DNA from 2 places in the Ruminococcus sp. Marseille-P328 genome. Region 1 is predicted to be linked to the other one. Evidence: riboswitches for the same ligand, from Rfam matches in the RefSeq annotation. Region 1 holds a riboswitch; the other holds the start of a gene.
The links. Region 1 has a riboswitch for cobalamin ahead of ACESTK_RS10635 (cysteine-rich small domain-containing protein). Riboswitches for the same ligand answer to the same signal wherever they lie in the genome.
Positions count from the first base shown of each region.

Region 2: it holds a riboswitch for cobalamin, as region 1 does, so the genes downstream of both, ACESTK_RS07620 (ABC transporter substrate-binding protein) here and ACESTK_RS10635 (cysteine-rich small domain-containing protein) in region 1, are expected to answer to the same signal.

Region 1 is NZ_CAXUBQ010000013.1:44,646-48,332, reverse strand. It holds gene ACESTK_RS10650 (EutP/PduV family microcompartment system protein) at 1-53, opposite strand, end outside; gene ACESTK_RS10645 (BMC domain-containing protein) at 60-437, opposite strand; gene ACESTK_RS10640 (phosphatase) at 717-1,430, shown strand; gene ACESTK_RS10635 (cysteine-rich small domain-containing protein) at 1,554-1,862, opposite strand; cobalamin riboswitch at 2,323-2,511, opposite strand; gene ACESTK_RS10630 (GDSL-type esterase/lipase family protein) at 2,603-3,649, opposite strand.
Region 2 is NZ_CAXUBQ010000008.1:72,883-76,569, forward strand. It holds gene ACESTK_RS07615 (type I restriction endonuclease subunit R) at 1-1,090, shown strand, start outside; cobalamin riboswitch at 1,196-1,393, shown strand; gene ACESTK_RS07620 (ABC transporter substrate-binding protein) at 1,511-2,503, shown strand; gene ACESTK_RS07625 (iron ABC transporter permease) at 2,505-3,590, shown strand; gene ACESTK_RS07630 (ABC transporter ATP-binding protein) at 3,587-3,687, shown strand, end outside.

The sequences.
Region 1 (3,687 bases):
GTCAAAGTAGTTTTTCCAGCCTCGCTGCGACCGATCAGAACAAGTTTCTTCATATTCTGTCAAGTCCTTGTAATGGGGCATAAAGTAAAGCCCAGTTTATTTCCCACATAATCCAGAATTGCGCTGGTAGAAGCTTCTACTTCCGACACAGTACCTGTGATGATCAGGCTTCCGCTGAAACGGTCAACAAACCCCAGTTCAATGCCAGATGATTTCATCGCAATATCTGCCATAATGATAGCAGTTTCTGCCGGACTTACAGTCATGATCCCAATGGCTGCTCTTGAGTAGTCCAGCGACGGATCAAGGCCCAGCTTGGTGTAAAGAATCTTATCCGGATTGGCAATGATATGTGCCAGGGAAATCTGCTTGCCTGGTACAAGCTCCTGTACGATTCTCTGTTTCATTTCCGGAGACATATTATCTGTGTATCCCATTTTCTCCTCCTGAATAAAGAGTTTTTATAATCTGATTTGATTATACCTTTCTGATTTCCAAGTGTCAACAAAAAGCAACATTTCCTGGCATGTTATATGTGGTTTTTCTTGTAGTACAATGTTGTTTTTATTTGTTTTCTCTGTTTTTTCTTATTTATGATTGACATGTTTTTTTCCCTCTGGCATACTAAAGTTAACTGTAAATGGCTTTTCAAAACACTTTTATAGTGAAATTACCAGCTGCATATATTCACGTAATCTTGACTAGGAGATGATTTTATGTATCTTTCTGATATACACACACATTCCATTGCCAGCGGACACGGCACAACCTGCACCATCAGCGACATGGCAAAGGCTGCTTCTCAAAAAGGGCTGAAGCTTCTTGGAATCACAGACCACGGACCAGCCACTCTGTCTGCCGGAACTTCTTCTTATTTCCGAAGCCTGATCTATTCGCCCAGGAAGCGTTTCGATGTGGAATTATTATATGGAATTGAACTGAACATTCTGGATACCGATGGAAAAACAGATCTGCCACAGGAGCTTCTTGATAAGCTGGACTACGCAATCGCCAGCATGCATTATCAGAATTTCCGGCCAAAGACCAGGGAAGAAAATACTGCTGCTTTTCTGAACGTAATGAAGAATCCGGTTATAAAGATCCTGGGACACATTGATAATCCCCAGTATGACATAGATTACGACGCAGTTGTAAAGGCTGCCGGTGAAAACGGTGTTCTCCTTGAGATCAACGAAGCTTCCCTGGCACCTTACGGATATCGGGGCGATACCCATGCCAACTGCGCGCAGATCCTGTCCTGCTGCCGGAAGTATCTGGTTCCAATCGTGCTTTCCAGTGACAGTCATGGAACAGAGCATATTGGAGACTTCACTTATGCCGCTGATTTCGTTCATAATGCTATGTTTCCAGAGGGTCTGATTCTCAACAACCAGATTCCGAAATTAAAGATGCTGTTAAGCATACGATAAAAAGGATCCAGCTTGCAGAATTCCAATGGAATTTTGCATTACGCAAAAACTCTCCGAGAAATATAAATACGTAAGCTTAACTTCGTATATATTCCGGAGAGTTTTTTATACTTATTTCTTTGATTACTCATTTTCATTTTTATGATCTGCTTCTCTTACTTTCTGCATCATCGCAGCAAGTTCCTGATATTTTCCTGTCACATAACCGTAGTTTTTCTTCTTATGAGGTAGCTGACAATTCGTACAATCTTTAAATCCCTTCTCATTATATTTGAAATTTCCGCCGCATTTGTCTCCAAGGGCATAAAGCGGGCAATAGCAGAACAGACAGTTAAAGTCCTCTGGATCAGCTCCTTTATGGCATGGAAAATACTCACATTTCTTATGACTGAAATAAGCGTATTCTTTATCTTCCCAATATTTTTTCTCCATATTTCTCTCCTTATCTCATACAGCTCAAAACAAAATATTCTTTATATTCTATTTCGTAATGCCCCAAAATCAAATGCAAAAAAAGAATCCCGCTTACAGGAATAGAATACGGCCAGAGCGTGTTTAAAAAAGGCTTTCTGTAAGATGTGCGTCACACCCTGCAGGAGATTACGGGAATAATTCTACAAACAGGCTCAGGAAAAGTGTAAAAAAAATACCGCATATGCGGCTTCTGAATCATCATTATTTAAGAGGGAGCGATGCTACTCCGGGGTAGAATATGATCCGTTCATATATACGCGGAGGGAACGGTTTCATCCGAAGTAGTATCGCCTGCCATTTAATCTGTATAATTCTTCTGAACAGGCGATCATTCCATAAAAAATGTCCACTCACAAAAGCGGACAACATCTCAGGGCTGCGGATTCCCCAAAACTGGTTGTTACACTTTCATCGGAAGTTTAACCTCGCCATACCAAGCAGGTTTCCTGGCTCCAGGATCATCACATCCTCTCTCCTTCTCATGCGCAAGCACAATGGACTATGAGATTCGCTCCTCTGTTACAGTGACCGGATCGCTCAGGTTTCTCACCTGATTCCCTCTTTCTGCCAGCTTATAGCTGTCAGCACTTAATATGTTCACTATGGAATTATACTGACACCATAGTACCACCGGTCACTGTCTTTGTCAACCCTTTGAAAAGATTTTTGTTATTTTTTTATCAACCAGATGTTGCTAGTCACGGCGTGACCAGCAGCGTCATTTTTTCCTGAATCTTCTCCACCAGGATTTTCGCTGTTCTTTCATGAGATCTGTGCCCTGGGTGCTGCCTTGATCCAAATTCTCCTTCCTGTGTATCCGGAAGCTTCACAAATTCCACGCGCTCATCCCCTGTTTTTCTTTTATAATTCCCCACCGCTTTCTCAAGCGTAGGCAAAATCTCATCTCCAAGCATTCCATAACACCACAGAATATAGCTTTCTGGATTACATACGCGCAGTTTTCTCAAAAAGTCTTCCACAGCCTTTCCAACTCTGTCCATATTCTTCGTGCCGCTGCTGTCGTTTGTCCCCAGATTCACTACGATCACATCAGGCTGAAACTTCTGGAAATCCCATTTTTCCATAGCACCCAGTTGTTTGTTTCTTTCTCCATTTAAAAGACCGCACACCTGCTCATAATATAGCGGGATTGCCTGCTGCTCATTGCCTTCCCAGGAACAGAAAACGCCCCAGCCGCTCTGACTGATGCAATTGTACACCGCGCCCAGTTCTTTTGCTGCCATATATGCATAATTATCCACGGCATTAAAGCAAAAGGAATTCCATGTCATTTCTTCTCCTGCACCGCTGCCGCCCTCACCAGAGGTAATGCTGTCCCCTATTACCTCCAATCTGAGCTTTGGTGTTTCAAGAGGTAAAAACTCACCGTCAGTTTCAACCTCCAGAAGCTGAAGCAATGTTTTTTCATCTGTGGGAAACGCAGGAGTATCACGAAGAAGCTTTACATTTCTTACCTTATCCCTTTCCATATTACGGAAAAGACAGATTTCCTGTTCTCCCTTATTTACCATAAGCCGTTGGGACAATACGCCGTCTACGATCACATCCACCCATGGCTCAAAAACATCATAATCGGAGCGGATTTTCACCCATATTTCTGTTGCTTTTACATTCAGTTCAATTCCGGAAGCGGTCCAAAATAGTGTTACCGGTTCCAGACTGCCATTCGTTCTTCCTAATATTCTTAAATATGGAATTTCCTTCATCTGATAATGGCTAAGCATTTTTCTCCACCTCTCATCTGGCTATACGAAATATTTAT
Region 2 (3,687 bases), on a different contig from region 1:
CGATAGGAAGAATTACGGTGATACCGATGTTGCCAAGGTTGCATATCCGAAGTTCCTTGAGAAACTGTCTATCTGTCGGGATTTGTTCCACGGTTATGATTATTCCAAGTTTATGACAGGTACGGATTTGGAACGTTCCAAGGCAATCAGCGGTGCGGTCAACTTTATTGTCGCTGTGAATAAAGAACAGGAACGAGAGGATTTCCTGAAAGAGGCATTGCTGCTCAGGCAAGCATTGTCGCTGTGTTCCTCTCTGGCAGAAAAAGAGCTGCGTGTGGAAGCGGCATTCTTTGAATCCGTTCGTGTGCTTGTTACAAGATTGATGAATCAGGGAGAGGGGAAGAAAATTTCTCTGCCAGAAATGAATGCTCGCATTAACGAGCTTCTGAAAGCCAGTGTTCAGAGCGAAGGCGTCATTAACCTTTTCTCAGATATAAATCAGGAATTTTCGCTCTTTGATCCAAAGTTCCTTGAGGAAATCTCTAAAATGAAGGAGAAAAACCTTGCTGTAGAGCTGTTAAAAAGGCTGATTGCGGAACAGGTGCAGATTTACCGTCATACAAATGTGGTAAAATCGCAGAAATTCAGTGAAATTATACAGCGTGCTATGAATGCGTATCTGAATGGAATGTTGACCAATGAACAGGTTATTGAAGAATTGCTGAATCTGGCAAAACAGATTGCGACAGCTCATAAAGAGGGAGACAAGCTTGGACTGACTGCTGATGAACTGGCATTTTATGATGCGCTGACAAAGCCGGAGGCCATTAAGGATTTCTATGAAAACGAAGAACTGATTGCCATTACAAAGGAACTGGCAGATACACTGCGTAAGAACAGAACAATAGATTGGCAGAAACGGGATTCTGCCAGAGCGAAAATGCGTATGATGATTAAGCGGTTGCTCAAAAAGCATCGCTATCCGCCGGAAGGAATGGATGATGCAGTGCAGACCGTGATGACACAGTGTGAGCTATGGACAGATAATAATGATATGGAGAATTACGCTGAGAATAGCAAGGTGTATACCTATTCTCCGAAAACGGAATTGGGTATGGTTGCTGAAGACACGGCACCGTATGGGAAATAGATGTATAAGTAAGTAAGGGGATGCCTATATTATATTCAAAATCAAAAACATTGTTAAAGAAATATCTTTACTTTATTTAAGGGGTAAGTTATAATAATTCTGCTTAAAAGAATAAATGTGCCAAGTGCTGAAAAATATATAAAATTTATACTATTTTCAGAAGAGGGAATCAGGTGAGAATCCTGAACGATCCGGTCACTGTATTCAGTTATGCCACATTCATATCCATTGCATTTTTATGTGAGAAGGGAATGGGGATTTAAGCTGTAAGCCAGGAAACCTGCTTGGTTCATAGAAAGAAACTTCCGTGTAAAGTGCTGTCTTTCGTATCATGTTTTTTTGTGATGCCCGCTTTTTCATGGAAGCGGACTTTTTTCTTTTAAAAACAAAAAAACAAAAGAAAAAATAAGGAGAAAAAGCATGAAAAACATGAAAACAGCAGCAGGAATGTTATGTCTGGCAGGAATTCTCAGCCTGGGAATGGGAACAACTGTATTTGCGGAGGATGGAGACAGCCATTATCCCGTAACAATCACAACCTACAATTATGAGAACGAACCGGTTGAAATGACTTTTGAGAAAGCTCCGGAGAAAGTATTTGCATATGCAAACTCCAATATCGAAGAGCTTCTGGCACTTGGTCTCGGTGATAAGATCGTAGCTGCTTACGGTCTGGACGGTGATGTGCGTGAGGATTTAAAAGATGAATTTGACAAGATTCAGTATATGGATACCAAGCCATCCAAAGAGGAAGTTGTTGCAATGGAGCCTGATTTTATTGCGGCATGGTATTCTTCTTTCAGTGATGACTGGCTTTCGGATGTAAGCTTCTGGCAGGAGAGAGATGTAAATACATACATGTCCCTGAACAGTGCTGCAAAGGGACCGGCTTCTGAGTTCCCACGTACAATTGAAGACGAATATGAGGATATCCTGAACCTTGGCAAGATCTTTGATTGCGAAGACAAGGCAGAGGAAATCGTTGATCAGATGAAGGGTGAGATTGATAAAGTAAAAGAGCATGTAGAAGGAACAGACCCGTTATCCGTAGCAGTTCTTGAGGATGAGGGAGATTCCTTCCGCGTATATGGAACAGAGACACTTGGCGGAAATATTCCGGAGACACTTGGTGCAGAGCTGAAGCTTGGTGCAGAGAACTCTGAAAACGTTGGTGCAGAGGATCTGATTGCAGCTGATCCGGATGTATTATTCATGATTAATTATGATGGATTTATGACAGCTGATGAGGCAATCGCTGATATTACAGATAACCCTGCATATGCAAGCCTTTCTGCAGTTAAGAACAACAAAGTATTTTCTGTAAATCTGAACGAGGTATACTGCAGCGGTGTCAGAACCTATGATGGAATTATGACATTTGCAAAAGCATTATATCCGGATCTGTACGAATAAAATGAAAAGAAAACCGGATTTTAAAAATGGAATTTTTCATGGAAAGCCGATCTATGTGCTGGCGGTGATATTACTGACTGTGCTTCTGGTGATATCCATTCTGACTGCAGTTACCATTGGTTCTGTAGATCTTTCTGTGAAAGATGTGTATAGTGTAATTTTGTATAAAGTATTTGGAATCGGGGATCCGGAGATTTATGGTGTAGGAGCCATGTCTGATATTGTGTGGTTTATCCGCCTTCCCCGTATTCTTCTTGCAACAGCCGTTGGCATGGGTCTGGCAGTTGCAGGTGTGGTAATGCAGGCCATTGTGAAAAATCCGATCGCAGATCCGTATATTCTTGGTATTTCCTCTGGTGCATCTCTTGGTGCAACAGTGGCAATCTTTCTTGGAGTTGGAGCCGTATTTGGCTCCAACTCTATTGGAATCTGTGCATTTATCGGAGCCTTCCTTATTTCTGTACTGGTACAGATCACTGCAAATATAGGAGGCCGGGCAAATTCGGTCCGACTTCTGCTTGCAGGTACAGCACTTGGAAGTGTGTGCAGTGCATTTTCAAACTTTGTTGTCTATATTGCGGGCGACAGAGATGGAATCCAGACAGTTACTTTCTGGCTGATGGGAAGTCTGGCAGGCGCGAAATGGGAAAATCTGGCTGTGATTATTCCCTGCGTTTTTATAGCAACCCTGTTTTTCTGCACCCAGAGCCGTATTCTCAATATGATGCTGCTTGGAGATGAGGTATCCATCACATTAGGCACTGACCTGCACAGATATCGTCAGGTGTATCTTGTGGTGACAGCATTGCTGATTGGTTTTGTGGTATATTCCGCAGGTATCATTGGATTTGTAGGACTCATTATTCCTCATGTGGTAAGAATGTTCTTTGGAACAGATCATAAGAAAATGCTTCCACTGTCAGCACTTAGCGGTTCCATTTTCCTGATTTGGGCAGATGTTGCTTCCAGGATCATTATTCCAAAGAGCGAAGTTCCCATCGGAATCCTGGTATCCATGATCGGAGCACCTTGCTTTATTTATCTGCTGGTACGCAGATCTTATGGATTCGGAGGTGAGAAATCATGAAACTGACAGCTTCTGATATCCATGTAGAGCTTGGCGGAAATGAGATCCTTAAGGGAATTGACGCAGCCATAAAGGAAAAGGAATTTGTAGGAATCAT